3 regions of the Nocardia sp. NPDC058058 genome follow, and region 3 is predicted to be linked to each of the others. Evidence: riboswitches for the same ligand, from Rfam matches in the RefSeq annotation. Region 3 holds a riboswitch; each other region holds the start of a gene.

Region 1 (10,518 bases), 1.2 Mb from region 3:
GGCACGTGCGCATGTACGACTTCATGGTCAACAACCGGGTCGAGGTGACCATCGCCGAACACCTCGCGATTCTGGATGCCGTTCTCGCCGACGATCTTCCGCTGGCCTACGACCTACTGCACCGGCATATCGGTGAATCCCTCGACGTCGTGGTCGAACGGGTCACCCGCGCCATCGTCGCCATGTCCATGGCCATTGAACAGGAGTAATCGGTGAGTTCGAGTTTCGACACCGTACTGATCGCCAATCGCGGTGAGATCGCCTGTCGCGTACTGCGCAGCGCCCGCGAGCTGGGGCTGAAAACGGTCGCGGTGTACTCCGACGCGGACCTCGGGGCCGCGCACGTCCGCATGGCCGACGCCGCAATCCGGCTCGGACCGGGTCCGGCCGCACAATCCTACCTGCGGGCCGATGCGGTCATCGAGGCGGCACTGGCCTCGGGCGCGGGAGCCATCCACCCCGGATACGGATTCCTCTCCGAGAACGCCGAATTCGCCACCGCGGCAGCGGCGGCCGGACTGATCTTCGTCGGTCCGACTCCCGAACAACTACGGGTGTTCGGCGATAAACACACCGCCCGCGAGGCCGCCCGCGCCGTCGGCGTACCGCTGGTGCCGGGCAGCGGCATCCTCGAATCGGTCGATCACGCTGTGGCGGAAGCCGATCGGGTCGGCTATCCGGTAATGGTGAAAGCCGTCGGCGGGGGCGGCGGCATCGGTATGCAGGCGTGTGCCGACGCCGATGAGGTCCGGGCGGCCTTCGCGCGGGTGCGGCGGCTGGCGGTGGCGAACTTCTCCTCCGCCGGGGTGTTCCTGGAGCGATTCATCAGGCGCGCCAGGCATATCGAGGTGCAGGTCTTCGGTGACGGTGAAGGCCGGGTGGTCAGTCTGGGCACCCGCGACTGTTCACTCCAGCGCCGCAATCAGAAGGTGATCGAGGAAGCGCCCGCCCCGGGCCTGCCGGACGACCTCACCGAACAATTGCTCGCGACCTCGCGCGCGCTGGCGAGTTCGGTGCGCTATCGCTCGGCGGGCACCGTCGAATTCGTGTACGACACCGAGCGTAGCGAGGCGTCGTTCCTGGAGATGAATACCCGTCTCCAGGTGGAACATCCGGTCACCGAGGCGATCACCGGCGTCGATCTGGTGGAGTGGATGCTGCGCTTGGCGGGTGGCGACGACACCGTGCTCGACGGTGTGCCAGATGGCGGCCCCGCGCTCGACGGCTGGGCGGTGGAGGCCCGCGTCTACGCCGAGGATCCCGGACACGACTACCGTCCGAGCGCCGGATTGGTCACCGCGACAAGGTTTCCCGCCGACGCCCGGGTCGACACCTGGATCGGGACCGGCACCGAGGTCAGCGCGTTCTACGATCCGCTGCTGGCCAAGGTCATCACGCACGGCACGAATCGCGATGAGGCGTTCGGGAAGCTGAGCGCGGCACTCGCGGACACCGGCGTCTACGGTGTGCAGACCAATCTGCCGCAGTTGCGGGCGGCCGCGGTCGCGCCGGTGGTGCTGGCCGCCGACCACAGCACCGGCACGCTGGCCGAACTGTCGTGGTCCAGCCGCCGGGTGGATGTGCTGCGGGCGGGCACCATGACCACGGTGCAGGACCATCCCGGCAGAATCGGACTGTGGGAGGTGGGAATTCCGCCGTCCGGACCGATGGACGATCTCTCGTTCACCCTGGCGAATACCGCCGTGGGCAATCCCGTGGGCGCGCCCGGTCTGGAATGCACGTTGCAGGGACCGCGACTGCGGTTCTCCGGTGCGGCGCTCATCTGTGTCACCGGAGCGCCGACCCTGGTGACCGTGGACGGCGCACCCGTGCCGATGTGGGAACCGGTGAGCATCGCCGCCGGATCTGTGCTCGATATCGGCACGCCGTCGGACGCGGGACTGCGCACCTACCTGGCCATCCGGGGCGGAATCGACGCGCCGCTGTACCACGGCAGCGCGTCGACCTTCACCCTCGGCGGCTTCGGCGGCGTCACCGGTAAGGCCGTCGCCGACGGCGATGTACTGGGAATTGCTGCGGCGCAACATGATACGGCGAGCGACCCCGGGCCGGTGCCGGTCGAGCAGCGGCCGCTGTTCACGCATGACTGGCAGCTGGCCGTCGGTGAGGGGCCACAGACCGCACCCGCATATTTCACCGATGCCGATATGACCCAGTTCTACGAGCAGGCCTGGCGGGTCGGCAGCCATGCCAATCGCACCGGCATCCGGCTGGAGGGACCGCGCCCGGAATTCTCCCGCACCGACGGCGGCGACGCCGGGCTGCATCCGTCGAACCTGCACGACAATCCGTACAGCGTTGGCGCGCTGAATGTTTCGGGCGACACCCCGATCCTGCTCGGGCCCGACGGACCCAGCCTGGGCGGCTTCGCGTGCCCGCTCACCGTGGTGTCGGCGCATCGCTGGAAGCTGGGCCAGGTGCGGCCCGGCGATACCATCGCATTCCTGCCCGTCACCGACGAGACCGCCACCGAGCTGCGCGCCTCGACCGCCGCCCGCGCCACCGGCGTGCTCACCGATTCCGGTGCGGCACTGCGTGATCGCGGTATTCTCGGCGGCATCGAGGCCGACGCCGACCGTCCGGCGGTGCGCTATCTGCGCGGTGGCGATGACAATATCCTGGTCGAATACGGCGAGATGGTGCTGGATCTCGGGCTGCGCATGCGGGTGCACGCCCTCGCGCAGGCGCTCGCGGCCGCCGCACCGCCCGGCATCATCGATGTCACGCCCGGGGTGCGGGCACTGCACATCCACTTCGATCCCGCTGCGCTGCCGCAGTTTCGGCTACTCGGCCTGCTCACCGAACTCGAGGAACAACTGCCCGCGACCGGTGATCTGGTCGTGCCCAGCCGCACCATTCGGCTGCCGCTGTCCTTCGACGATCCATCCATCGCCGAGGCGATCGACCGCTACCGCAGCGGGATTCGCGATACCGCGCCGTGGCTGCCGTCCAATGTCGAGTTCATTCGCCGCATCAACGGGCTGGACAGCGTGGAGGAGGTCCGCCGCACCGTCTTCGACGCCGAATACCTGGTGCTCGGGCTCGGCGACGTGTATCTCGGTGCACCCCTGGCGGTTCCACTGGACCCGAGGCATCGGCTGGTCACCACCAAATACAATCCGGCGCGCACCTGGACGCCCTCGGACGCGGTGGGCATCGGCGGTAAATACCTGTGCGTGTACGGGATGGAATCCCCCGGTGGCTATCAGCTGATCGGGCGCACCATCCCGATCTGGTCCAGCTATCGACAGCACGCGCCGTTCGAGGACGGCACGCCCTGGCTGTTCCGGTTCTTCGACCGCATCGTCTGGGAGCCGGTCACCCCCGAACAGCTTCTGGACCACCGGGCGGCGGCCCGCTCGGGGCGCTTCGACGCCGAGGTCACCGAGGGCGTCTTCGCGCTCGCCGAACACCGGAAGATGCTGCGCGACAACGCCACCGATATCGCCGAGTTCGAGACCCGGCAGAGCGCGGCGTTCGAGGCCGAGAAGCGCGCCTGGCACGCCGCCGGTGAATTCGACCGCACCGTGGCCGCCCCGCCCCCGGTCGAGGACCACGGCGATCCGCTCGCCGATCTGCCACCCGATGCCACCGTGGTTACCGCACCCATGGTCGGCAATGTCTGGCGCGTCGATATCGAACCCGGCGCGCGATTGACCGCGGGTGATCCCGTGGCGGTCCTCGAGGCGATGAAACTCGAACTGCCCGTGCCCAGTCCGGCCACCGGCACCGTGCTGCGGGTGCTCGTCACCCCCGGCGCCACCGTGGAACCCGGAACCCCACTAGCCGTGATCGGAGTGACCGAATGAACGCACCCCAGACCGAGGCCACCATCCCCTCGCCCACCGCACGCGTCGCCGCGGCCTTTGCGCGCATAGCCGCGGCCGATCGGCCCGAAGTGTGGATCACCTTGCGCGAGTTCGACGATGTGCACGCCGAGGCGGCGGCGATCGAACAGCGCCTCGCCGACGGTGCGACGCTGCCGCTGGCGGGAATGCTCGTCGCGGTCAAGGACAATGTGGACGTCGCGGGTCTGCCGACCACCGCCGGCTGCCCCGAATACGCCTACTCCCCTGCCGAAACCGCTTCCGCCATAGCGCGTTTGGTCGCGGCGGGGGCGATCATGCTCGGTAAGACCAATCTCGACCAGTTCGCCACCGGGCTGGTCGGGACGCGTAGCCCCCACGGTGCGGTTCGCAACGCGCATCATCCCGAGCTGATCTCGGGCGGCTCCAGTTCCGGATCCGCGGTCGCGGTCGCACTCGGTATCGCCGATATCGGAATCGGCACGGACACAGCCGGTTCCGGGCGGGTACCGGCCGCATTCCACGACCTCGTCGGCATCAAAGCCACGCTCGGGATCATCCCCGCGCACGGGGTGGTCCCGGCCTGCGCGGACTACGATGCCGTTACCGTCTTCGCCGCCACCCTGGACCTGGCCACCCGGGCGGCGGCGGTCATGGCGGGTGCGGAGCGGCGTGATCCGCGCAGTCGAAGCTGGCCCGCCGATGTGCGATTCGCGGCTCCCCAGGTGCCGCGACTGGCCGTCCCCGTACCCGCGAACCTCGATGCGCTCAGCCCCGAATACCGGGAGGCCTTCGACAGGTCGGTGTGCACCGCGCTCGAGGCCGGATGCAAGATCGAGGCGGTCGATATCGCGCCGCTGCTCGAGGCCGCGCTGCTGCTCTACGATGGTGCGATCGTCGCCGAACGCTACGCCGCCGTCGGCGCATTCCTCGATACCGCGCCGGCCGGAGCCGATCCGACCGTGGCGGCAATCATTTCGGCCGCGGCCGCAACGACCGGCCCGGGTTTCGCCGACGATCTGAACACCCTCGCGCACGCCCGCGCCTTCGCGGCGGAACTGCTCGAGCCTTTCGACGCCCTGCTGCTGCCGACCACCACCGAGCATCCCACCCTCGCGGCGGTCCGGGCCGATCCGATCGGAATCAACCGGCGGCTGGGCACATTCACCAATTTCTGCAATCTGGTGGATCTGGCCGCGGTGGCGATTCCGGGGGCCGCGACCGCCACGGGATACCCGTTCGGGGTGATGATCGTCGTGCCCGCCTTCGCCGATCAGGTCGCCGTCGATATCGCGGCGCGACTGCAAAACATCGACACCGCACCGCTTCTCGTCGATCGCGGCGTCGATCTCGCCGTCTTCGGGGCGCATCTGCGCGATCAGCCGCTGCACTGGCAGCTGGAGGAACTCGGCGCGCGGTTCGCCGGAGCCATTCGCACCACCGACGCGTACCGGCTCACGGCCATGGCCACCACGCCGCCGAAGCCCGGCGTGGTGCGCACCGAACCCGGTGCGGGAGCGCCTATTCCGGGCGAGCTGTACCGGCTGTCCGAGGCCGCGCTCGGCCGCTTCCTGGCCGCGCTGCCCGCCCCGATGGCGCTCACCGCGATCGAACTGGAGGACGGCCGTGGCGTCATAGGTTTCACCGCGACCCATGACGCCACCGCCACCGCCGTCGACATCACCGAATACGGTGGCTGGCGAGCGTATTTGAGCGCTCGATAGTCGGCCGCGACGGGCCGGAGACGCTGCGCCGGATCAGAGCAGTCGCCAGTCCTCCAGCCCGTCGTACAGCGGCACCTCGCGCGCCAGCTTGGTGACCCGGTCACGCAGCGCCTCGATATCGGAGCCGCCCGCCAGCGCGGTGGCGATGATATCGGCGACCTCGGTGAACTCGGCATCGCCGAATCCGCGGGTGGCCAGCGCGGCGGTGCCGATGCGCAGGCCCGAGGTGACCATGGGCGGGCGCGGATCGAACGGAACGGCATTGCGGTTCACCGTGATTCCGATCTCGTGCAGCAGATCCTCACCCTGCTGGCCGTCGAGCTGGGAGTCCCGCAGATCGACCAGCACCAGGTGCACATCGGTACCGCCGGTGAGCACGCTGATGCCCTGGGCCGCGACATCGCTGCCGGTGAGCCGCTCGGCGAGAATCTTCGCACCCGAGAGCGTGCGCTCCTGCCGGTCCCGGAACTCCGCACCCGCCGCGATCTTGAACGACACCGCCTTGGCCGCGATGGCGTGCATGAGCGGCCCGCCCTGCTGCCCCGGGAACACCGCCGAATTCAGCTTCTTGGCGAATTCCTGCTTGGCCAGGATCAAGCCCGAACGCGGACCGCCCAGGGTCTTGTGCACGGTCGAGGAGACGATATCGGCGTGCGGCACCGGCGAGGGATGCAATCCCGCGGCGACCAGTCCGGCGAAGTGCGCCATATCGACCCACAGGTACGCGCCGACCTCATCGGCGATCTCACGGAAGGCCGCGAAATCCTGCTGCCGGGGATAGGCCGACCAGCCCGCCACGATCACCTTCGGCGAGGTGTTGCGTGCGATCTTGCGCACCTCGTCCATATCGATGCGATGGTCCCGCTTGCTCACGCCGTAGGCGCTCACCCGATACAGCTTGCCGGAGAAGTTCAATCGCATACCGTGCGTCAGATGCCCGCCGTGCGCCAGATCCAGGCCGAGCAACCGCTCCCCCGGATTCATCAGTGCCATCAGCACCGCGGCATTGGCCTGCGCACCCGAATGCGGTTGCACATTCGCGAATTCCGCGCCGAACAGCTCCTTGGCGCGTTCGCGGGCCAGGGTTTCCACCACATCGACGTGTTCACAGCCGCCGTAGTAGCGGCGGCCGGGATAGCCCTCGGCGTATTTGTTGGTCAGCACACTGCCCTGGGCCTGCAATACCGCGCGCGGCACGAAGTTCTCCGAGGCGATCATCTCGAGGGTGTCGCGTTCGCGGGCCAGCTCGCCCGCCATGGCGGCGGCCAGCTCCGGATCGAGCTCACCGAGCGGCTGGGTATTGACCGAGGCGGTGCGGGGATGGGAAGCAACCACTGGCGTACTCCGTTGGCTAGCAAGGGGATAGCCGACGCCCTCGGGCACGCACACCGGCGACGGTCCGGCTCCCGCACGCGGGCGGCCCGGAGGTCGGTGCTGCGCCCAGTCCACGAGGCGGCGACCGCCGGATACGGCGCATCCGGCACAGCGGGCAGGTCTTCGGACTCACAGGCACCGGCCCTGATTCGGCCGACCTACCGGCCGTCGCTTCCCGGGCTGTCGGTAGCCCAGTGCGTGTGACGGCGTTCGTTCCTGCTCACCGCTGCGGGACAGTCCCGGATTCCCACCGGGTTCCCTCTTCGCCCGCAGGCTCGTCACCGTGCGGGGCTTCGACGCCGGGGATCGATCCGGGGGCTCCCGATATCGCGATCACCGGCGAACCAGCTGCGTACGAAGCATACGATGCGCGCGCGGCCGGGCGCGATCCGGTCAGTCGCGCAGGAAGCGCACGGAAGTATCGCCCGCGGCCGTGGTTTCGACGCGGCAGCGGACCCGATAGACCTCGGCGATGAGGTCCTCGGTCAGCACCTGGGCCGGGGTGCCGGTCGCCACCACGCGCCCCTGCCGCAGCACCACCAGCACATCGCAGAACATGGCCGCGAGGTTCAGATCGTGCAGCGCCAGGATCGCGGTCACCGGCAGTGCGCGAACCAGGGTCAGGATCTCCAGCTGATGGGCGATATCGAGATGATTGGTCGGCTCGTCGAGCAGCAGTTCGCGGGGCTCCTGCGCCAGTGCGCTCGCGATCAGCGCGCGCTGACGCTCACCGCCGGAGAGCGTATGCCAGCGCTGGGATGCCTTGTCCGCCAAGCCCGCCGCGGTGAGCGCGGCATCGATGGCCGCGGTGTCCGCGCCCGGATCGCCGCCGAACCAGCCACGATGCGGGATCCGGCCGAGCCGCACCACATCGTGCACGGTGAGATCGAGATCGGTATCGGCGTGCTGGCCGACCAGCGCGATCCGGCGCGCGAGCTGCCGCCGCGGAATCGATTGCAGGTCATCGTCATCGAGCCGGACGCGGCCGGAGTCGGCGCGGTCCAGGCCCGACATGAGCCGCAGTAGTGAGGATTTGCCCGAGCCATTGGGGCCGAGCAGGCCCACCGTGGTACCCGGTTCGGGGTCGAGGGTGACGCCGTCCAGCACCAGACGACCCGAGCGGGTCCAGCAGACCTCGAGTGCGCGCAGGGTCATGCCGGCTGCCTGCGCCGCCGGGCCAGCAGTACCGCGAAGGCGGGCACGCCGAGCAGTGCGGTGACCACGCCGACCGGAATCTCCCTGGCGCCGAACGCGCTGCGCGCGAAGGTATCGGCCCACACCATGAAGACCGCGCCGATCACAACCGTCACCGGCAGCAACCGGGAATGACCGGGGCCGACCAGGAAGCGGGCGATATGCGGCAGCACCAGGCCCACGAAACCGATCGCTCCGGCCGCGCTCACCAGCGCCGCCGTCACCAGCGCGGTGACCAGCAGCAGCACCATCCGGGTGCGGCCCACCGCGACACCGAGCGCGGCGGCGGCATCGGATCCGAAGGCGAACGCGTCCAGAGCCGGTGCGTACCACAGGCATACGAGGCCGCCGAGCCCGAATACCGTGGCCGCCAACGCCACATCGGTCCAGGTAGCACCCGACAGCGAACCCAGCAGCCAGAACAGCACGCCGCGGGTCTGTTCGGCATTGGCCGAGGACAGCACGATCAGCGAGGTCAATGCCGAAAACAATTGGGTGCAGGCCACACCCGCGAGCACCACCCGGTCCGGGGTGCCGCCCGCACCGTAGGCCAGCGCCAGCATCACCGCGAAGGACAGCACCGCGCCCAGGAACGCACCGCCGGACAGCGTCAGTACCCCGGCCCCGACGCCGAGCACCGCCACCAGCACCGCGCCGGTGGACGCACCGGAGGACACACCCAGGACGAACGGATCGGCGAGCGGATTGCGCAGCAGCGATTGCAGAATCGCGCCGCAGAGCGCGAGCCCGGCCCCGCACAGCGCCGCCAGCAGGGCGCGCGGCAGCCGCAGCTGCCAGACGATGCCGTCGGCCAGACGACCGGCCGAGAACGTGCCCAGCCCGAGATGCCGGCCGATGATGCCGTACACCTCGCGCAGTGAGACGTTCGCCGGGCCGATGGACACCGTCACGGCGATCGAGACAACCAGCAGTGCAACCGAACCCAGGCAGATCGCGGTGGCGCGCCGGGCCGGGGTCAACGCGCCGTGGCCAGACCGGTCGCCAGCTTCTCGATGGCGTCGATCTCGCGAATGCCCGGATCCAGTTCCGAACCGGTCATCACCACGTAGTGCTTACCCTGCACCGCGCGCATTCGATTGGTGGCCGGATTCGATTCCAGGAAGGCGATTTTCGTGGTCAGCGCATCACCCTCGATGCGTTTGCGGCTCAGGTCCGCGAGCACCAGTACATCGGGATCGCTCGCGACGACCGCCTCCCAATTGATCTCGGGCCAGTCCTCGCGCTGATCGACGAAGACATTGCGCGCGCCGACCTCCTTGGCGTAAAGGCCCGGGGCGGAACAGCATCCGGCCATATAGGGGGTTTTGACGCCGGAGAACCAGAAGGCGACGGTCGGCTCGGAACCATCGCGCGATCCCGTCGCGGCGCGCAACCGGCCGCGCAGCTGATCGACCAGCTGCGCGCCCCGCTCCTGCACATCGAAGATCCGAGCCAGTTCGGTGATCTCCTGGAACAGCGTGTCGATGCCGAGCGGCGCTGTGCGGGTGACGGTTTCACCGTCGACCTTCGCGCCGGTGCAGACCGCCGGTGACTGATAGGTGGGAATGCCCAGCTGTGCGAACCGCGATCGTTCGGCCACCACGGCCGAGGTGAAGGTGTGCGCGCTGGCCGAGGTCACCAGATCGGGCTCCTTGGCCAGCACCGCCTCGAAGGACGGATCGTTATCGGCCAGCCGGGGCACCTTGGCGTTATCGGCCGCCAGTGCCGGGAGCACCGGATCGAACCAGGTCGAGGTGCCGACCATGCGATCGGCCAGGCCCAGCGACAGCAGGACCTCGGTGGAGGCCTGATACAGCGCCGCGGCGCGCGTGGGCGCCTTGTCGAAGGTGACCTTGACGCCGCAGTTGTCGAGGGTGAACGGATAGCCGGTGCGCCCGGGACGGTCCGGGGAGCCGCCGTCCCCGGCCGTCGTCGCATCCGAGGAAGTACCGCAGCCGGTGATACCGGCAACGAGACAGCCAATCATTCCGAACACAGCCAGAAGCCGCATCGATCGCGTCGTCTTCATGAAATGCACCGTACCAATCGGAATCTTATGGAAACTCCGGCGCGGTATGCGAGCGGAGCGAATATTCAGCGACCGAACAGGTTTCGATGTCATGCGCTCAGCGGCGCGGCGGTGACGTGATAGCCGAGGTTGTTCAGCACCTCGCGCGTCGCCTTGGCGAAATTGAGGGTGATGAAATGCAGGCAGGGCGCGCCCTCGTCGATGAGCCGCTGCGCGATCTCGGTGGCGATCTCGATGCCCGCCGCGCGCACGGCGGCCCGATCCTCCTCCGGACCGGTGCCCGCGGCGCGGCGCAGACGCTCGGAGATCGCGGCCGGGAGCGCGCGGCCGCTGAGCTCTTCCGCGCGCGCGACCGTGCGCAGCGAGGTGA
Region 2 (10,518 bases), on a different contig from region 3:
GGTGCGCCCGAACGCACGCAGCACCGGCTGGCAGCGCGCGTATTCGAGCACCCGGTTACCCGCGCGCACCGCCGCGTGATGGGCGATCTCGTCGGCATCGGCGAGCAGGCGCGCGGACCAGCGCGCCGCCAGCCAGATCAGCGGCGCGCACACCAGCAGTACCGCGCCCAGGCGCCAGTCCAGCACCAGCAGGCACAGCACGATCGTGGCGGGTGTGGCGACCCCGGTCACCACCGGGGTGAGCAGATGCGCCGCCGCACCGGATACCGAAAGTGTTCCCTTGGAGGCGATTTGGGCGGCGCGACCGACGGTGTCGGGTCCGAACCAGCCCAGCGGCAGCTTGACCAGATGATCACCCACCCGCAGGTGCATGGTGCGCAGCAGCGTCAGCGCGACCTCGAATCCGGCCATGGCCTGGCGATAGTGCGCCAGGCAGCACAGTGCCGCGCACGCGGCCGCACCGGCCAGCCAGCGCCAGGCGGTGCCGTAGTCACCGCTGTGCAGCGCGCGGGCGATCGGCAGCAGGAACACCACCGAGAGTCCTTGCAGCACACCGTATCCGATGGCCCAGGACAGGAAGGTTCGTAGTTTGCCGCGATGGGGGCGGCCCAGGATGGCGGCGAGATCGGCGATCACAGGTGGTCTCCTCCGAGGTGATGGTGGCGCCACATGCGGGCGTACAGCCCTGCGGCGGCGAGCAATTGGTCATGGGTGCCCTGTTCGGCGATGCGACCGCGATCGAGTACCACGATCTGGTCCGCGCCCACGATGGTGTCCAGGCGATGCGCGATCACCAGCAGCGTGCGCCCGACCGCGAGCGCGGACAGCGCCTGCTGGATATCGGCCTCGGATTCGGGGTCCGCGTGCGCGGTCGCCTCATCGAGCACCAGGATCGGGGTATCGGCCAGCAGGGCGCGTGCGATCGACACCCGTTGCGCCTCACCGCCGGACAGCAGCGCGTCCACGCCCACGACCGAGTCGTAGCCGCGCGGCAACCCCTGCACTCGCTCGTCCACGCAGGCCGCGCGGGCCGCGGCGCGTACCTGTTCCAGGCTCGCCTCGGGTCGTGCGAGCCGAATATTGTCCAGCACCGACACACTCAGCAGTTGGACTTCCTGAAGAACGAAACCCACCTGCCGGTACAGGGTTTCGGGTGCGATCTCGCGCACGTCGACCCCGCCGATGCGCACGGCTCCCGCATCGGGGTCGTGAAAGCGCGGCAGCAATGTCGCCAGTGTCGATTTGCCCGAGCCCGAGGCACCCACCAGCGCGGTGATGGTGCCCGGGCGCAGCGTCAGTTCGATCTCGCTCAGCGCCGGGGTGCGCTCGTCGTAGGCGAAGGACACGGAGTCGAAAACCACTTCGTGCCCAACGGGTTCCAGGGCTCGGTCCGGGGTGGGCAGGGGCGGAGTGTTCAGTAGTGCCGAGAGCCGTCCCGCCGCCGCGGCGGCCTCGCGGCGCGCCTGCATCCCGAACCCGAGGGTGATCACCGTGGCGGGCAATGCCATCGCCACCAGCGTCGCGGTGAGGGCGTCGATCACCGACACCCAGCCCGCCTGCACCATGGCGATACCGCCGATCAGGTTCACCACCAGCACCACCGGTGCGCTGAGCACCATCGACCCGATCGCCTCGGTGCGCAGCATCGGGCGCACCCATCCGGCATAGAATTCACCGAAATCGATTGCCGCGTCCCGGAATCGCGAATGCGCCTGCCCGGTGCGCCCGTAGGCTTTGACCACCGAGATCCCGTTGACGAACTCCACGATGGTGGCGCTGATGCGGGCGATGCCGGTGTTCATCTCGCGCATCTTCTCCGCCATGCCGCGGGTCATGAACCCGTACAGCACCGCGTAGATCGGCAGCGCCAGCACCGCCAACAGCGCCAGCCGCCAGTCGATCCAGATGACATAGCCCAGTGCGAATAGCGGAGTCGCCACTGCCGCAAGGGTTTCCACATCCCGGTGTGCGACCAGATAGTGCAGATCGTCGATATCGTTCTGGGCGGCCTTGCGCACCAGCCCCGAGGAATTGCGGCTGAACCATCCCAGCGGCAGGGTGCCCAGCACCGCCACGATCCGCCGCCGCAGCAGCGCCTGTAGCCGTACGTCGGCGAAGTGCGTGATCATCAGCGCCGCTCCGCCGAATCCCGCGCGCACCCCGAGCGCGATCACGGTGCACCACACCACGATCCAGGCGCGATGCTCATCGACGGCCGCATCGGTCAGCAGTGTCTTGCCGAGTTCGGCGATGGCCACATAGGGCGCGATCGTCGCCGCCGACGCCACCACCTGTAACCCCATGGCCAGCCGGGTACGTCCACGCACCGGTGCCACCAACTCGGCGAGGGCCTGTTTGTCCGCCGCGGCCGCATCCCGCGCACCTTCGGGCTCGACATCGATCTCGGGCAACAACTCTGACGGTTCCAACGTCTTGGTCACGAAGGAAGGCTAACCTAACAGAGACAGGCTGTCACTAACTACGTGCGGCGATCGAACAGCCCGCTCGATGCTCTCGCCGCCCGCGATTCCGCCCGCCCGGCAGGTCCACTCCATGGGATGGACCAGCCCCGCCTTTCGCTATCCCATCTGTTTTCGCTATATTCGCCTCCGCAGCTGGTTCGCCGGAGGTGGAGTCGAGGAGCCCCTGACCCCAACCCGACGGCGTCGAAGCCCGCAGGTGCGTTCGCGCGCCGACGGGTGAGAGGGAACCCGGTGAGAATCCGGGACTGTCCCGCAGCGGTGAGTGGGAACGACAGCCGTCATTCGCACTGGGCGCCGGAAGTATGCCTGGGAAGCGACGGTCAGTAGGACCAGCCCCGGGCCACGAGCGCCGGGGCCGACCCCATCGGGGTCGATGCCCACGAGTCCGAAGACCTGCCCGCTGTGCCGGATACGCCGTATCCGGCGGTCGTCGCCTCGTGGATTGGGCGTTGCGCCGAGTGGACCCGGGCACGGGAACGATGCTGCTATGGGCTCCATTGGTGTGCGTTCGGTATGGGCGGCGGTCACTGGCTGCTGAACCATGGAGTTCATTCGATGTCGAACCCTGAAAACACCTTCACCGCAACAGTGCTGGGGCTGCCGCGTATCGGTCCGAACCGGGAGCTCAAGAAGGCGATCGAAGCGTACTGGGCCGGGCGCACCGACGCCGCGACCCTGCACGAGGTCGCCCGCGAACTGCGCACCGCCGCGCTCACCTCCGCCCGTGACGCCGGGCTGGATTCGGTTCCGGTGGGCACGTTCTCGTACTACGACCAGGTGCTCGATACCGCGGTCCTGCTGGGCGCGCTGCCCGAGCGGGTCTCCGGTATCGCCGACGAGCTGGATCGGTACTTCGCCGCCGCGCGCGGCAATGCCGAGGTCGCGCCGCTGGAAATGACCAAGTGGTTCGACACCAACTACCACTACCTGGTGCCCGAGCTGTCAGCGAGCACGCAGTTCTCGCTGCATCCGGACAAGCCCCTGGCCGAGCTGAAAGAGGCACTGGCGCTGGATATTCCGGCCCGGCCGGTGGTGGTCGGACCGATCACCTTCCTGAAGCTGGCCAAGTCGGTCGACGGCAGCGATCTGCTCGACCTGCTGCCGAGCCTGCTGCCGCTGTACGAGCGTCTGCTCGAGCTGCTGGCAGAGGCGGGTGCGAGCTGGGTGCAGATCGATGAGCCGAGCCTGGTCACCGATCTGTCCGAGGCCGAACTGAGCGCGGTGCGCAGCACCTACCAGCGGCTTTCCGAGGTGAGCGCGCGCCCGCAGCTGTTGGTGGCCACCTACTTCGGTCGCCTCGGTGCGGCGCTGCCCGCACTCGCCGACACCGGCATCGAGGCCATCGCGCTCGACCTGGTCGCCGGTGGGGACGCCGATGTGGCTGCGGCACAGTCGATCACGGACAAGCTGATCGTGGCGGGCGTGGTGGACGGCCACAACATCTGGCGGATCGATCCCGATCACGCGCTGCCCCGGTTGACCGGCCTGCGCGCGGCGGGTGTGCGGGTGGCGGTGTCGAGTTCGTGCTCGCTGCTGCATGTTCCGTACAGCCTGGCTCCCGAAACCGACCTCGATGAGCGGCTGCGTGGCTGGCTGGCGTTCGGCGCGGAGAAGATCGCCGAAATCCGGGTGCTGGCAACCGCTCTCACCGACGGTGAGGCCGCGGTCGCCGCTGAACTCGACATCGCGCGCGCCGCGGTGGCGGACCGTAAAGCCGATCCCCGCCTACGGGTCGAGTCGGTGCGCGAGCGTCTGGCCGGTCTGGACACCGGCGCGAGCAGCCGCACCCCGGCCGATGAGCGGCGCGTGCTGCAGCAGGAGCGGTTGAACCTGCCGCTGCTGCCGACCACCACCATCGGCTCCTACCCGCAGACCTCTCGCATCCGGATCGCACGCGCCGAACTGCGCAAGGGCGAGATCGACCAGGCCGAGTACGACGAGCGCATGCGCGCCGAGATCGCCGAAGTCATTGCGCTGCAAGAGGAAATCGGACTCGACGTGCTGGTGCACGGCGAACCCGAGCGCAACGACATGGTGCAGTACTTCGCCGAACAGCTCGACGGTTTCGCCGCGACGATCAACGGCTGGGTGCAGTCCTACGGAACGCGTTGCGTGCGCCCGCCGATCGTGTACGGCGACGTGGTGCGGCCGCAGGTGATGACCGTGCAGTGGATCACCTACGCGCAGTCGCTGACCAGCAAGCCCGTCAAGGGCATGCTGACCGGACCGGTCACCATCCTGGCCTGGTCGTTCATTCGCGATGACCAGCCGCTGGCCGACACCGCCCGCCAGATCGCCCTGGCGATCCGGGACGAGACCGTCGATCTGGAGACCGCCGGCATCGGCATCATCCAGGTGGACGAGCCCGCCCTGCGCGAGCTGCTGCCGCTGCGCAAGGCCGATCAGGCCGCGTACCTGGACTGGGCGGTGGACGCGTTCCGGCTCTCGACCGCGGGCGTGGCCGACGCCACCCAAATCCACACGCACCTGTGCTATTCGGAGTTCGGTGAGGTTATCGGAGCCATCGCGGGCCTCGATGCCGACGTCACCTCGATCGAGGCCGCTCGTTCGCACATGGAGGTCCTCGATGACCTCAATGCCGCGGGCTTCGACCTGGGCGTGGGACCGGGTGTCTACGACATCCACTCCCCGCGCGTGCCCGGCACCGAGGAAATCGAGAAGTCGCTCGCCCTGGCACTCAAAGCCGTTCCCGCCGAACGGCTCTGGGTCAACCCGGACTGCGGCCTCAAAACCCGCCGCACCGACGAGGTGACCGCCTCGCTGCGCAACCTGGTCGCGGCGGCGCAGTCGCTGCGCTGATCGTTCGAGCGCGGCACTGACGAACGGCCGGGGTGTTCTTTCCGCGCGGAACATCCCGGCCGTTCCGGGTCGTGAATGGTGCCGAGGAACTATGTAATGGATTCGCACGACGATAGCCACTTGTCTGTGCCCGATGCCGCTATCGCTCCATGCCCCCGGAGTTATTCACCGAGTTCTCGCCGATAGAGCTGCCGAAATCAGCCGCGAGTATCGCGGTGAATACGGTAATTCTGGTACCGATATGCTGCCCATCGTGATGAGGATTCGACATGTGTTTCTGACCGCTGCCGTGGCGGCGAGTGTGACCGCCTGCGGCGGGTCGGGGCCGGATTCGGCGCACACGACCTCGACTCCCGCGGCGCGCACCACCTGTGATGCTGCCGCCGCCAACGGATCGGTCATCACCAGCGAACCGCGCGCCGGAGTGCCCTTCACGCTGCGACTTCCGGACCTGCGAGGCTGGGAGGTAACCCCGCCGGTCCGAGCCGATTCGATACTGCGTCTCGCCGACCGGCACGTCGGCCGCGCCGGCAACCCGAGTGTCACCTTCACGGTGTCCGCTCCACGCAGCGCCAACATGTCCATGGCATATGGCATGCAAGGTAATTGGAAACAGTGGCGAACCGAGGAAATTCAACTGTGCCGCCTCGGCGGCAATCGGGCGAGCGGAATTCTCGTCGCATCCGGTCCCGATCAGGTCGACCGCTATCGCGAGTTCCTCGATCTCGATTACCGCGCAGGCGATTTGCTGTACCCGATTCGAATGATGGTCGACACCCCCGCCGCCGATCGAGACCTATATCAACCCGATATCGACACCTTCGTCGACGGATTGCAGATCATCCCAACCTAGCCGGATCGCCGCGGATGCCCGGCACCGTCGGGCGGTATCCGCTGGCGTTCGATCGCGGCGAAGCCCATGATGCGTGCATGGGACTTGATCTTTCCGCGGTCATCGCACACTGGGATCGGCTGGCCGAAGCCGTGAACCGGGATGCGATGGAGGCGATCTGGGATCTGATCTACCCCGACGCAGAGGAATATGTGCCGCACAAGCCGCGTGACGATGAATCCCGGTTCCGTTGGGCGCCTTCGGAAGTGGCGCCTTGGTACGGCGATTACAAGTTTCGCGGAGTGGCGTGCAGCGGATCGATCAAACCCCACTGGGGTCTGGGGAAATTGTGGGAGGACATTCGCGAACGACCAGAGACGCCTGCGGATCTGGTCGATCCATTCAACCGGTTCCTCGGCCGACTGCTGGGGGACAACCACGATGAAACGTACGGCCCGAATACGTTCGGCGGCTTGCCGATCGACAAAATCTCCCAAGGTTCGATGACGGCGTTCTCCCCGGCCGAGGTCACCACCTTGGCGCGGGCGTGGCGTGGATGCGCCGATCGACTCGAAGAGCTTCGCCCCGCGATGACCGCGGAGATCAGCGAGTATGTCTCCCCGTTCGACAATTTCGACGAATGCGCAGAGCTGCTGCGGGATTGGGCCGCGGTCGTCGACGAGGCCGAGCGACGACACTGGGGATTGTTCTACGTGGCCGATTGAACCGGCGTGCGAATCAGCATCGTCTCGTCCGGCGTGGCTGACGAGCAGGTCCTCACGTGTTCGGCGTGAAATGTGTGGCGAGCCGTTCGCACAGCGCAGCCAACACGGATTCATCGACATGCCGCCCATCACTCCAGGAGGCGAACCAGTCCACCGTGTCCGGAGTGCCCGCGGGCCGGACGAACACATGCTGATGAAAGTGCGCGACACTGCGTCCTGTAATCGCCGAGAACACATATTCCGGAGACAGCTCGGCGCGCAACGCATATGCCGCCCGGCGCACCGCCCACCCGACCGCGGCACCCTCATCATCGCTCAGATCCGCCAATGTCGGTGTGTGACGCACGGTTTCGACGAACAAATACCCGGGCATCGGCACACCCTCCGACAGCGGCCGATGCGTCACCACCACCAATTCGTCGGCGTAGATCACCGGACCGACCAAACGGCCCCTGCCACGATGTTTTTCACAGATCAGACACTCATTCCCCACCATGTGACAGTACCGACCGACGCACTGTTCCGCCGCGCGAAGCGCTGAGACATCCACTGGCCATGGCGACTCGCACCGACACCCTCCCCCCGCTCCACCGATACCCGCACACCGGTGTCGCCCGCTCTCGAGACTTTAGACTCACCGGTATCGCAATCACGGACGAGAGTTGTAGTGCCAGTGGATCTTCCCGCCTTCTTCTTCCATCAGGACCGCACGATGTGGCTCGAGTAAGCACCCGACGGAACCATCGTCGGGTTCGTACTGGACCGAGAGACGGGCCAATTCGTCATCGCCACAACAGAGTTGATTGACGAAGTACGCGCCGAGCCGAAACCGGCGATGACGTTCGCGCTCGATTTCGAGAATTTCGTTCTGGGCACCGAACGCGTCCGCGAACTCGGCTCGGTGGCGGACCCCACGATCGACGCTCTGTACCAAGTGATCGGCGGAATCCGAAAGCTCGCCAGGGATACCGATCGATCTCTCACCGCCGAAGAGGCACTGTTCATCGGCAACCTGAGCTCCCGCACATTCATGCTCTGGGAGGAGATGCAGGAGGACCGCCCCAAGGCGTTCTGGTATCGCGCTCCCGCGCAGCCACCTGCCCGCCGCCGCTGGTTCCGTCGACGCTGAGCTGCTCCCGGCAGTAGAACAGAACGCACTCATCGTTTGACGAGTGATGTCGGCCTGCGTGGGTAGCGTCGCATCATTGCACGGGCCAGGAGGTAAATGTGGGACTCGACGAGGCTGGCGAGCACGCGCGGGAGGAGGTCGAATCCGCGGTCGAAGCTGTATGGGATTGGTACAGCCAAGCCTTGGCATGGACGTTGTTCACACTCCCGGATCGCAGCGAGATGGCGCTCTCGACGGACTGCGGATACGTCCAGTTCCGGCGCTATTCGTCAGAGGTGGAGTACGAGGTGTCGTCCAACAAGATGCTCGGTGTGCAACGCATCTCCGCCGAAGGCGAGGCACTGCTCATCTCGCGGGACTGGGAACCGCCAACGGACAACTCTCTTACGTTCCATGGCAATTGGCTTCGGCGGATCCGCTGCCCGGCGCAGTACGCGGTCTACGAGAAGGCCGCCGACGAGCTCGTCTGGGCGCTGCGCGATGTGCTGGAGTTGCCCCTTCCGTTCGAATTGGAGCCCGAGACATACGATTTCGGGATTCGAGGCATGGCACTCCTGGCTAGACCACACGGGTATTCGACCGAACAGCTCCGGACCGCCGATGCGTCCCAACTCCGCCGGTTCGCGCAAGAAGGCTCGATCGCATTGGCCGAAGACCGAAACCCGACAAATCATGGTCCCGGCTGGCAGGGGAGGGAAGGTGGTGCGGACGTCCGTATTTCGACATGACCGGATCCCCTCGAATCCGCGATCCTGGCAGGCCGCATGTCGCGCTGACCGGTCAGGCAATCTCGCCGAGCCGTGACCGACTGCGGGCGCTCGGCGCGATCGAGTCATAATCGACCGGGTGTCACAGCCATTCACCGCCAAACCCACCCTGCGGAGCAGGACAGTCGAGCTCCGCAGCTTCTCTGACTGTGATCTCCCGGCCATCGTCGAGGCGTTGAGCGACCCGGACGTGCGACGGCTCACCGGCAGCGTGCACGATGCGCCCGCGGCCCACGCTCCGATTCAGCCGGCGCACTACGAACAGCTTTGTCAGTGGTATCTGACGCGGGCCGAGCAGCCTGATCGAATGGACCTCGCGATCGTCGAACGAGCCACCGGACAGTGCGTAGGCGAGGCAGTGCTGAACCAATACGATCCGGGCAACCGCAGTTGCAACTTCCGGATTCTGCTGGGCCCGCCCGGGCAGGGGCGTGGGCTGGGCACCGAGGCCACCCGGTTGCTGGTCGGGTACGGCTTCGAAGAGCTTCGGCTGCATCGTATTTCGCTGGAGGTTTACGACTTCAATCCTCGGGCGCGCCGCGCCTACGAGAAGGTGGGCTTCCGCGCGGAGGGCACCCTGCGGGAGTCGCTGCGTTACGAGAACCGCTGGATCGACGCCACGGTGATGTCGATCCTTGCCCATGAGTGGGCCGTACATCACGGTCAGCCAGACGGCGGTCCGGCACCGTCGTCGACCGAGACGCCGTCGAACATGCTCCGCCGGACCAACCCAACTTGACCAACGAGGACACCGCCGCAAATTTCGGTCAGTGATCAACGCACGTAATGCCGCGTCCCCGCGCTGTTCGGAACGGCCGGGTGCCGGATCTCGGGAAGACCAACGGGCCGAGGTCATCTGGGATCGATCGAGCGCACGCTATTGCCGATGGCCGGGCCGCTGCGGCCGACGAGCCGGTCGGAAATCCAGCTGCGTATGTTGATCTTTGGGGGACCACCCGACCATCGAGGGATCGGCCCGGCATCTCGCAGCGGAGGCGGGTTGCCGTGCGTCGTGATCGCCGAGCGCGAATGCGGCGGCTCCTGAAGGCATTTCGCGTCGCGCAGAGCATGTCGCTGTAAAACCCCTCCGAGCGCTCACGGAGTCGATGTCTGTCGGGCCGGTATGGCAGGGTCTCCTGCGTAAGTGAAGCGAATCGGGGAGTTCGGAATGACGGTGGGTTGGGACGCGACACGTGTGGTCGATCTTGCGCGGCAACTACGGGGTGCGGAAACCGGTGGCTGGCGGACGGCGGCGCTGCGGCGACTGGTGGCGGGGCTCGGATGGCAGTGGCAGGAGACCGCCGACGGGGTGCGGCTGATCGGGGGTGTGGGGCCGGACGACCTGCCGCAGTGGGCACCTCGGCTGCGGCGAGTGGACCGGTTCGAGAAGGACTATGTGCACGAGGGTGAGGACTACGTGGGGTTGTACGTGCCCATCGCGGTCCCCGAAGGTGGCGCGGCGGGAAAGGCTGCCGCGTTCCGTGCGGCGGGTGAGGCGCTGACCCGAGAGTTCGGCCCGGCCCCCATCATGGGGGTGTACGGCGACCTCGGTCCGTTCTACGACTCGCCTCCGCGGTGGGGCAGTCCCTTCCGCCGCTGGCGTCAGCAGGTGGACACCCTCGAATTGCGCGCCGGCGAGCACGGTCCCGAACTGCTGCTGCAGCCGACCGCTCCGGCGGAGAACTGGTTCTGGAGGCAGGGCCACGGCGAGAACTACGCCATCGGTGGCTTTTTCGGCTCCAACCGGGATCCCGCCAATGCG
Region 3 (10,518 bases):
GAGCCGACGTCCCGGTGGGCACCGCCGGACAGGCATCCACATCGCCGGAGCCGTCTGCGTGGGCCACGGCGACGCGAAGTGCCTTCCCTGCACAGTGCGCGCTTCGGTGCGCCGCGCCATGCCCGGAGCAGACCGGAAGTACGAATCACCGCCGGTCACACTGAGTCTCACCGACATATTCGCCCACGTCGAACCGGGGAAAGCCGCTGGCACTGCGGGTCTGCGAGTTGGCACACCCGGTCGGTCGTCGGCGCGCCGCCCCGACTCGCCGGAACGCCTGGTCTACGGTGCTGACGCCCCACCCGCGCCACCCGGACCTGCGCGAACCTCGGTACCCCGTTTACACGCCGGTCCAGCGGATATTGCCCCGGTAGCAATGCCGCTGAATTTTCAGCATGAACGCCACCGAACTCACGATGGAGGACCCATGCGATTCCGACCGATGCGCGCTGCGGCCGCGGGCGCGCCCGTCGCGGCGCTACTGCTGACCGGCCTGCTGATCACCGGCTGTGACCAGGCGAAAGAAGCGGTGAACAAGGGCGGCGACACCCCGTGCAGCGAATTCGTCGCCCAGGATTCGGATAAGCAGCACGTCACGGTGCGCAAATACCTGGAGAAGGACACCGAGATCAGCTCGACGCCCAGCCCGGACTCGATCGACGGCGCCATCACCGCCATCGGGCTCATGTGCAAGGCGCAGGCAAATCCGGACACCCCGATCCGGAACGCCGATCTGACCGGGATTCTGGTGCCGAAGAAGTAGCCGGTTACAGCCGCGGGCCGGGCAACCGGTTCGCGGCGTCCAGCGGCGGAGCCAGCGGGCGCAACGGGTGCGTGGCGGGTCCGTCCAGCAGGGTCCCATCGGGCGCGAATCGCGACCCGTGCAGCGGGCAGTCCCAGGACAGCGCGGCATCGTTCCAGCACAGGATGCCACCCAGGTGCGGGCACACCGCCGAGATCTCGGTGGTGACGCCGTCCACGGTCGAGATCGCGGTGGGGGCGACGCCGTGCCGTTCCACCCGGCCCTGACCCTCGGCGGGAATCGCGTCCCGGCCCGAACCCAGCGCATGCCGCCAACCCGAGAGAAGCCGTTGCGCCACAGTGGCATTGGCCGCGACCGCGGTCGGCAGTGACCGCAATTCCGAGGTGCGCCAGCTCGCCAGTGTGCCCGCCCAGGCCGGTGGTTTGCCGGTGATGCGGCCCGTCAGCGCGAGTGCCGCCGCGACGCCATTGGTCAAGCCCCACTTGGCATATCCGGTGGCGACCAGAATGCGATCGCGGCCCGGCAGCAGCGGGCCGACATAGGGGAGTTCATCGATGGGCAGATAGTCCTGCGCGGACCAACTGTGCAGCGGTTCAGCGTCCGGGAACCAGCGCCGGGTCCATTCGATCAATTCCGTCGCGTGGTGCCGAGGTGAGCGAGCCCGGCCGACGGTGTGACCGTGGCCGCCGACCAGCAGCACATCGCCATCCGGTGTGGGCGCGTACCGCAGCGAACGGGTCGGGCTGCCCGCGCTGATGATCATCTGCTTGGGTAGCGGCTCGGACAGGCGGAACGCGGTGAGATAGGAGCGTTGCGCGACCAGCCGGGCGAAGAAACCGCCGCGGTCGAGAATCGGTGTGCCGGTGGCGATCACCACGGTCCGGGCGGTGAGCTCGCCGTGCTCGGTCTCCACGATCAGATCATCGCCGTCGCCCTCGCGCACATCGTGCACCAGCGTCGATTCGAAGATCGGGGTGGTGTGCGCCTCGATCGCCAGGGCCAGCGCCGCCAGCAACGCGGCCGGATCCAGCTGGGCCTGATCGGGCAGGGATACCGCGTCGTGCACCGGAAACGGCACCTCCAGCGCGCCGGAGGTCACCGGCAGCCCCGCGAGCCGCAGCGCCTCCAATTCCTTTCGCACCGCCTTCTTTTCGGCGAACGTCTGCGCGTAGGTGACCGCGTCCTCCCGCTGCACCGGTAGTGCGTGTTCCTCGCAGAATCGCAATAACCACTGCTGCGCTTCACCATTGGCCTCGAGGTAATCGAGCAGCGCGCGATCACCGTGGCGGCGGCGAATGCGCTGGGCGCGGGTGCCCTGCAACAAACTGACCTTTCCGGTGGAGGACCCGCTGGTCGAATCGCCGATGCGGCGGGCCTCGACCACGGCCACCTCCGCACCGCTCTCCGCCAGCAGCAGCGCGGTCGCCAAACCGGTGATGCCCGCGCCGATCACGACGGTATCGAAACGCGATCCGGGCGTCAGCCGCAGTCGTGCGGGCGCGTCGGCGTTCTTCAACCACAGTGAAGTCATGCTCCGGCTATAGCCGGACGGTCCGCGCTCAAACAGTGGAAAAACCGCGCCGATACGGGGGATTGAGTTCGCGGCGAGCGGGTATTGCGGCGATTAGCGCAGCACGTAGGAATTGACCGATTCGAAAGATGAACCGGCACTACATGATTCACCCTGGAGTTGGACAATGAGAAGCTATCCGAACGATCGCCCGATGGTCCGCGGCCGCAGCGGCCTGGCCGGAATCGGCACCTTCCTGGTGCTGGTGTGGCTGGTCATCGGCGCCGTCGCCGCCGGACAGCGGCACTACTTCGACGACGCGCCGACCAACTGTGCCGGCACCTCCACCATCGCGGTCACCATCCTCGCCGGACCGCTCAACTACATGGGCGTGAATCCCAAGATCGACGACTGCAACGTCGACGTGCCGCAGCCCAGCCAGTAATCAATAGCGGTCCCGGTCGCCGTGCGGATCGCACAACCAACCGGCCGGGCCACGCGGATTCGCACACCAGGCATCGAAATCGATTGGCGCTATGCAGTTTCCATTCGATGCCTGGTGTAGCGCGTCCCGCAGCGTATGCATGGCAGCGAGATACAGCTCCATCATCGGAGTGTCGGGCCCGGAGCTCTTGACCAGCAGTTCGAGTCGCAACTCGGCCGGGGGATGAGTTCTGAAGCAGTGCGCGTGTTCCCGGATCGCCTCGAGTGCGATCGGCAGCGGGACGGTCGACGGGATCGCCGTCGAGCGCTCCAGCACGCCCAGGTAGGCCGTCGCCACCGCGCACGCGGCGGCTGCCACCGGGCGAACGAGTTCGGGGACCCCACCGCAGACGATTGTGCGGGCGAATCGATCCGCGCTCAATTCCTCGGCCCAATCCTCGCGCACCTGCGCGGGCAGGTCCGGCCAGATCCGATCGATCATCGCTCGAATCCCCGGTGTCGCCGTCAGCCGCCCCAGTCGGAACAGCGCGTGCGCCAACTCGTGCCCGATCAGAAATCGCTCGCCGAACCACAGCAGTTTGCCGAAAGCCGGTGCGCCGTTGTACCTGCCGTGCCCCGCCGCCGGCAGATCCGAGCGCTCGAACCCGCGCGCTGGTTGCCGGAACGCCCAGAGCAATCGAGCTGCCGCGCGCACCGTGCCCGGTCCGGGCGCGTCCACGAAGACCCGTCCCGGCGCTTCACCGATGAGGGTCATCGCGTGCCGCAGCATATCGGCGAACATGAGCAGCATCGCGCCGTCAAGGAAGACGACCACGCCCTCACCCCGATACGGGGTGCTCGTGCCGTGCGCGCGGCCGCTGCGGCCGGTCTCGACCACCACGCAGTCGCGCAGCGTCCGCGCCAACTCCGGGCGTTCGTGCTCGATTTCGTCCAGAAATGCGGACACGAGCAGTTCCAGCGCCTCCGGTAAACCGAATTGCGAGCGATTCGCCAGCTCGCCGACCCGCAGCGGAACTCCGAGCAGTGCGCATTCCTGCGCCAAATCCCGATCGGACAGCGGCGACGCCGGTGGCCAGGCCCAGCCGCGATCGGAGATCAGCCGGGCCGCCCGCGCACGCAGCGATTCGGGCTGACAGCCGGGCGAATCGGCTTCCGATCCGGCCTCGATCACGGAATAATTCTCTATCATCGCCGACCGCCCGGAGCCCGATATGACAGCGGAACAAGTATTCAATGTCGAAGTGCGCGCGGGTGACCGCGACTTAGCCGAAGAGCTCGGCCAGTGGCTGGAGAAGTCCGGGGTCGAGGAGGTCAGCGTCACCCGCGAACGCGGCATGATCGATCTGCAAGCCCTGGAATACCTCATCTCCGCGACCCTGGTCGAACTGTCCGTACTGGCCCGGCTCGGCTTCTGGATTCGCGAAAAGACGCACTGCCGCACCGTTTACGACGCACGCGCCAAAACGGTACTGACGGAAATGGATTGCCGGATACGGGACGGCAAGATCGTGGTCATCACCAAGAAAGGCGCGACCGTCTACGAACCGGGGACACCGGTCGATCTGAACAAGATCCTCGGCGACGCACTCGGATCCGCCTGAGCGCTACCAGGAAATTCACAGGTATCGATAGCCTGCCGATAGCCATTTCACCGTGCGCGACCACGTTTGACCTGCGCGCACGCGGTTTCGTATCGTTGAGGAACGATGCCTCGAGGAATCCGGTGCAACTCCGGAACGGTCGCGCCACTGTGAACTCCCGCCCGCCGGGAGCGAGTCAGACCCTCGCATCGCGTTCAAATCACCGACGGGGACGCGCACAATCCCCACGAACTCGAGGAGTCATCGTGGCAACCTCATACGTCCCGCGTTCCGGTCTCGGCACCGGATCCCTGGCCCTGCCCACCACCGCGCTCTGGCTGGCCGGCACCGCCATCCTGGCCCTGCTGGCGATCTACTTCATCGGGATCGACCAGGGCGCGGTATCGATCTTCGGCAGCGATATGCATGTGCACGAGTTCGTGCACGACGGCCGTCATTTCCTCGGATTCCCCTGCCACTAGCCCGGGAATCGAGACAGCACAATGGAAAAGCGAATCATCGGCCGAGGCGTCCTGCTGGGCGGACTCGGCGGACTGCTGGCGTTCGCGTTCGCGCGCATCCTGGCCGAACCCATTATCGGCCGCGCCATCGACTACGAGACCGGGCGCGATGACGCCCAGATGGCCCTGGACAAGGCCGCCGGACATCCCATGGCCGATATGGCCGATACCGAATTGTTCACCCGCACCGAACAGGCCAATGTCGGAATCGGATTCGGCATGGTCGTCTTCGGTCTCGCGCTGGGCGCACTGTTCGCGGTCGTCTACTACCTGGCGCTGCGCCGGGCCGGGAACATCGGCCCGCGCAATCTCGCACTGCTCGTCGCGGGCGGAATGTTCCTGACGCTGTACGCGGTTCCGTTCCTGAAGTATCCGGCCAACCCGCCCTCCATCGGGCATCCGGACACCATCAAGGAACGCACCGCGCTGTACGTGGCGATGATCGTGATCACCGGGGTGGCGTTGCTGGCCGCGGTCTGGCTCGGTCGCAAACTCGCCGCGCGACTGGGCAATTGGACCGCGACCATCGCGGCCGGGGCCTCGTTCGTGGTGGTCATGGCCGTGGTCATGCTGATCCTGCCGCCACTGGGGCACCTGTCGGCGAACAAGTCCTTCGGCGACTTCGACACCGAGACACCGCAACCGCTCACCGATCCCACCGGCAAGATCGTCTATCCGGGCTTCCCGGCCGACGACCTGTATCACTTCCGGCTGTATTCCTTTGCCGCACAATTGATCATGTGGGCGGTCATCGGAGTCGGCTTCGCCTGGCTGGCCCCGCGCCTGCTCGGCGAGCGCGCCACCGAAACCAGCACGCCCGCGGCGGCATGAGCGCGGTCACCCGGCTCACGCTGATCACGCACGCGATCACCGATGCCACGCAGAGCGCCAGTTTTCCGCTGGACGAACCACTCAACGCCCTCGGTGATCGCATGATCGGAAAGGTCGGCGCGGTACCCGCCGCCGACCGCACCGTGACCTATCACGCACCCGAAATCCGTACCGGCCAAACCGCATCCGCGCTCGGGCTGACCGGAACCCCGGAGCCCGCCCTGCGCGATCTGGACCACGGTGACTGGTCCGGTCGCAGCATGGACGCCATCGCGCCCGAACAGCTGATGCCCTGGCTCACCGATCCCGAATACCGTGCGCACGGCGGTGAATCGATCACCGATCTCATCGAGCGCACCCGGGCGTGGCTCGACACCCTCGCGGGTCGCGGCGAGCACATCACCGCCATCACCCATCCCGCCCTGGTGCGCGCCGCCGTCCTGTGCGCATTGGCCGCTCCCGCACAATCGTTCTGGCGCATAGATATTCCGCCGCTCACCGCCACCACGTTGCACCACCGCGCCCCGGCCTGGACCCTGCGCGCCACCGCCCTGCCGCTGACCTGAGTCAGCGCAGACAGAGCGAATCCAGGATCTCTGCCGCGTAATCGATGAAGAGCAGATGGCCCGCACCCGAGACCAGATGCAGATCGGTATGCGGGAGCAGGGTCGCGAGCCGCCGGCTCTCCGAACAGGGCAGGTTCGAATCGGCGTCCCCGTGCCAAATCTGCACGGGGGCCGCGATATCGGCGAGATCGAAGCCCCAGGGTTTGCCGAACAGGGAACGCAGATCGGTGGCGAAACCGCGCGGCCCCTGCCGGAACGCCTCGGCGAGATTGGCCGCCATCTTGGCCGCGAGTTCGGGATCGGCGGCCACCCGTTCCTGATCCACCCGAGCCATCTGCGAAATCAGGGTGTCGATACCCCCGCGCTTGCGCACGGCCTTCTCCAGTTGGGCGGCCGCGGGGCCGGTGAGGAACGGAAAGCGTTGCAGCATGGCCAGACTCCGGCGGCGCTTACGAGCCGCCGCGTCCAGATCGCCGTCCGGATGTTTGTCGAAGGGCGCGGGGGCCGAGACCACCGCGATGCCCGACACCCGGTCGGGCAGGCGGTAGGCGCAGGCCAGCGCGTAGGGGCCGCCGCCCGAGACGCCGATGACCGCGAACTGCTCCCATTCCAGGCGATCAGCGAGTTGGACAGCGGTATCGGGCCATTCCACCACCGGTTGAGCGGCGGTCGGACTGGACCCGCCCATACCGGGTCTGTCCACCGCCACCACGCGGATTCCGGCCGCGGCCGCGGCCTGATCGAAAGCCTCGGCCTCCACATGTGATCCGGGGACGCCGGGGCAGTACAGCAGCGGGACGCCCGATGGATCGCCGTATTCGGCGAAGCCCACCGTGCCATCGCCAAGAGTGATCGACCGGGACACGCTCGATGACATCACCTGGGCAGGGTAAGGCCAAAGCCGCCCCGGACCCGCGCGACGCACGCACCGACATTCCGTCCGCGCCCAACACGCCGGAATTGTCTGATACTTCGCTGATTCGAGTCCCGGTCAGCGCGAACGCAGCCGGGAGTTCCGGCGGTCCGGGCGAATGGACATCTCGTGAAAACCGGCCGGGGTCTCGATATGACTCGGACCGCGTAACCGGTTGTGCCGCATACGCTGCGTGCGCTCCTGGAGTGAAATCGGATGCGCGAAATGGATTTCCGCCTGCCGATCGGCGGTCACCACCGTGGCCTCCTGCTCGGGACCGCGCCATTCCGCGATCCAGAGATTGCCGAACACCAGCACGTGCGGCCGACTCTGATCATCCAGGGTGACCTGGACATCGGCTCCGGTGTACTCGCCCCACACCGCCCACCACATCTCCTCGGGCTCCTCGGGGATGGGGCCCGCCGCGCCCACCGCCATATCGTTGTGCCCCAGCCACGTTCGCCACGGCGGGGCCGCCTCACCCTCGGAATCGGTGTGGGACGGGCGAATTCGGAAGTGCTCATCGGCCGCCCGCCACTCCACGCACAGCCCCGACACCGGTAACACCATCTCGTCGAAATCCATTGCTTTCCTTCCGCCGGTCGGAATCGGTGCGCTCGTCACCGGCCGATCTACCGCTTCAAGGTCATATCCATGGACTACCCCGCCTGCGGCGTTATCAAACCGTGATGCCTCGCGTTCGCCCCGTTTGATCCGGCCCCGGCTGGTCATCCTGCTGAAAAGGGCACCCGGGCAGCCGGGTTGATATGAGGACTCGACATGACAAGTGAAGAGGCGATGGAGTTCCCGCCGCTGGACAACGCACCGGACATCTCCCGCGAGACATCGGTGGCAACGGCGGAAGGGCTGCGGGACAACGGAAATCGGATCGGCTATGGGCTCCTAGGGGCGGGCGTGCTGACCGCCTGCGCGACGCTGCTGGCCGGATTGGCCGGGGAGAACGCGATAGGTCTGGGGGCCGCGGTGATCACGGTGATCTGCCTGCTCATCGGTACCGCGCTGACCACGGCGGCGCGGCGCAGAAACGCGGCGATGACCGCCGAGAATGAGGAAACGAGCAGGTGGCAGGTCATTCCACGGGAGGAGTGAGCCGGGCCGAGGAGGTGCGGCGAAGCTGGACGGTTGATCCTCGGACGCGGGAATTTGCTTGCCATGCGACCGTAGGCACGTATCGATTGCCCATCGATCTGCCGTAACTGCGGATTGTTGGCCGAATCCGAGCCTGCGTGTCCGGATTGTCTACTAGCCTGGGCCGATGAGCACCCAGGCTCTTCCGTCCGAACTGGTCGAAGTCATCGGCCGATATCAGCTCGCCTTCCTGATCACCATCGGCGCGCACGACGGCCCGCACACCACCCCGCAGCAGACGATTCTCGACGCGGACCGGGTGCGTCTGCCCGCCACCGGGCCGACCACGCGGCGCAATATCGCTGCGAGCCCGGCGATTACGCTGCTCTGGCCGCCGGTCACGCCCGATGGTCACGCGCTCATTCTCGACGGCATCGCCACCGTGACCGGGGACGAGCTCGATATCCGGGTGACGCGGGCGGTGCTGCATCACACCGCGACACCGGAACCCGGTGCGGCGCGTTGTTCCGGCTGCCGCCGGTTCGTGCTCGACAGCCCGGGCGATATCGCCACGCCCGGAATACAACCCGCGATCATGGCCTGACCTCACACCGCGGCATCGGCCGCCAGCGCGATGTCGAGGCGCTCGTACATCGGGACGAAAGTATTGATCCGGTAGCGCCGCTTGCGGATCGACCAGGGGCGACCGGCGGCCAGCAGCGCCGTCAGGAAGTGTGTCAGTTCAACCAGACTCAGGGCCGCGCCCGGGCACAGATGTTTGCCGCCGCCGAACCACAGCTGACGGATTTCGTTGATATGACCCAGGTTCGGATCGAAGCGGCCGGGTGCGTTGGCGATGGTCCAGGTCATGATCTTGACGCGGTCACCCGGGCGCAGCACGCGGCCGGACAGTTCCACCTCGCCCACCACGCCGCGGCCGACCACCGGCATGGAACTGGTGACCCGCAGGCCCTCGCGAATCGCCGCCGGTAGTCGTTCGGGATCGGTACACAGCCGGGCGTGTTCGCCGGTGTCGTGCAGCAGGGCGACCAGGCGGCCCATGGTGCTGGCCAGGGTGGCGGTGCCCGCGACCACGAGAAGTACCGCGGTGCCGCGGGTTTCATCGATATCGAAACCGAGTGCGCGGCATCTGCCGATCACCGTATCCGGTGCGGCGGTGTCGTAGACCGCGGCGACCGCCGCGCCGATGCGGGCCGCTATGGCCTGACCTTTGCGTGCGTTGCGGGCCGGGACGACGGTTGTCGCCCAGTTCCCTTTGCCGAGATCGGCGAGTGCGGTGACCGCTCGGAACAGCTCTTCGTACGCCGCGTCATCGGGCAGCACGGGCAAGCCGACCAGGTCGGTCATGATCCGCCCGGTGAACACCCGGGAGAAGGCCGCGATATCGACGGTGCGGCCCGCGGCGAGATCGGCGCGCAGGCGCGTCAGCATCGGGCCGACCGCGCGTTCCACCATCGCCTCCGAGCGCGCCCGGGTGAACAGGTCGTTGACCTGGGCGCGGAACGCGGTGTGCTGCTCGCCCTCGAAATGCTCGAGCACGAAATCGCCGAGCATCTGCGACCACCAGTGACCGGAAGCGCCGTCGTGCACGATGCTGAAACGCGCGCTGTCGGAGTGGATCTCACGGGCCAGGCGCGGGTCGGTGACGACCCAGCCGAGACCGGGCACTTTGCGCAGCGGGCGAGCCAGCGGTGCGGCCGTGAGCAATACGGCCAGACCGGGTTGTGCGCAGGCGTGCAATGCGAGTTCATGCCACTCGGCGGCGCGGCGGGTCCGCACGGGGGTGTCGGTGTGGATCATGCCTTGGCCCCGCTGCCGGTCCACGCTGTCGCGGCGGCCGATTCGATTGCGGTCGTGGTGAATTGATCCAGCACCAGATGCGTGCACAGCACCGCCATACTCGCCCATTCGGCGGCTGCGCCCGCCCAGGTCCCGGACTTGTCCACCGCGGTGCGCCAGATCCGTTCGGTGGCAACGGGATCGAAGAGTCCGTAGCGCTGGACCGCGGCACGCGAGAGATGGTCTCCGGCCAGATCGGCTCCGGGGCCGCTCAGATACCAGGCGCTGATCGGTGTCATGAACGGCTTCTTGCGGCGGCGCACGATCGGCTTGGGCAGGATGTCGGCGACCGCGCGTTTGAGCACGTATTTCTCGGTGCCCAAGTGCACCAGCATATTCGGATGAATCTCGGCGCAGATATCGATGACATCGCGATCCAGGAACGGCACCCGCACCTCGATGCCATTGGCCATGCCGAGCCGATCCGAGATGGGGAGCACC

What was found. Region 3 has a riboswitch for cobalamin ahead of ACFVUS_RS06200 (CbtB domain-containing protein). Riboswitches for the same ligand answer to the same signal wherever they lie in the genome.
Region 1: another riboswitch for cobalamin. It lies ahead of glyA (serine hydroxymethyltransferase); the one in region 3 lies ahead of ACFVUS_RS06200 (CbtB domain-containing protein).
Region 2: another riboswitch for cobalamin. It lies ahead of metE (5-methyltetrahydropteroyltriglutamate--homocysteine S-methyltransferase); the one in region 3 lies ahead of ACFVUS_RS06200 (CbtB domain-containing protein).

Annotation. Positions count from the first base shown of each region.
Region 1 covers NZ_JBHVSA010000001.1:162,048-172,565, reverse strand. Annotated here, with positions in the region: gene ACFVUS_RS00805 (GntR family transcriptional regulator) at 1-209, shown strand, start outside; gene uca (urea carboxylase) at 213-3,830, shown strand; gene atzF (allophanate hydrolase) at 3,827-5,551, shown strand; gene glyA (serine hydroxymethyltransferase) at 5,585-6,886, opposite strand; cobalamin riboswitch at 7,022-7,211, opposite strand; gene ACFVUS_RS00785 (ABC transporter ATP-binding protein) at 7,319-8,080, opposite strand; gene ACFVUS_RS00780 (FecCD family ABC transporter permease) at 8,077-9,099, opposite strand; gene ACFVUS_RS00775 (ABC transporter substrate-binding protein) at 9,096-10,148, opposite strand; gene ACFVUS_RS00770 (methylenetetrahydrofolate reductase) at 10,238-10,518, opposite strand, start outside.
Region 2 covers NZ_JBHVSA010000003.1:1,546,832-1,557,349, forward strand. Annotated here, with positions in the region: gene ACFVUS_RS31020 (ABC transporter ATP-binding protein) at 1-636, opposite strand, end outside; gene ACFVUS_RS31025 (ABC transporter ATP-binding protein) at 633-2,441, opposite strand; cobalamin riboswitch at 2,661-2,899, shown strand; gene metE (5-methyltetrahydropteroyltriglutamate--homocysteine S-methyltransferase) at 3,039-5,303, shown strand; gene ACFVUS_RS31035 (hypothetical protein) at 5,575-6,156, shown strand; gene ACFVUS_RS31040 (hypothetical protein) at 6,171-6,860, shown strand; gene ACFVUS_RS31045 (HIT family protein) at 6,913-7,356, opposite strand; gene ACFVUS_RS31050 (hypothetical protein) at 7,696-7,989, shown strand; gene ACFVUS_RS31055 (hypothetical protein) at 8,088-8,717, shown strand; gene ACFVUS_RS31060 (GNAT family N-acetyltransferase) at 8,836-9,495, shown strand; gene ACFVUS_RS31065 (hypothetical protein) at 9,925-10,518, shown strand, end outside.
Region 3 covers NZ_JBHVSA010000001.1:1,331,820-1,342,337, reverse strand. Annotated here, with positions in the region: gene ACFVUS_RS06225 (hypothetical protein) at 428-763, shown strand; gene ACFVUS_RS06220 (FAD-dependent oxidoreductase) at 768-2,294, opposite strand; gene ACFVUS_RS06215 (hypothetical protein) at 2,488-2,718, shown strand; gene ACFVUS_RS06210 (hypothetical protein) at 2,719-3,888, opposite strand; gene ACFVUS_RS06205 (hypothetical protein) at 3,929-4,318, shown strand; cobalamin riboswitch at 4,384-4,524, shown strand; gene ACFVUS_RS06200 (CbtB domain-containing protein) at 4,564-4,779, shown strand; gene ACFVUS_RS06195 (CbtA family protein) at 4,801-5,649, shown strand; gene ACFVUS_RS06190 (histidine phosphatase family protein) at 5,646-6,215, shown strand; gene ACFVUS_RS06185 (alpha/beta fold hydrolase) at 6,217-7,092, opposite strand; gene ACFVUS_RS06180 (hypothetical protein) at 7,207-7,713, opposite strand; gene ACFVUS_RS06175 (hypothetical protein) at 7,909-8,238, shown strand; gene ACFVUS_RS06170 (pyridoxamine 5'-phosphate oxidase family protein) at 8,405-8,821, shown strand; gene ACFVUS_RS06165 (cytochrome P450) at 8,824-10,038, opposite strand; gene asnB (asparagine synthase (glutamine-hydrolyzing)) at 10,035-10,518, opposite strand, start outside.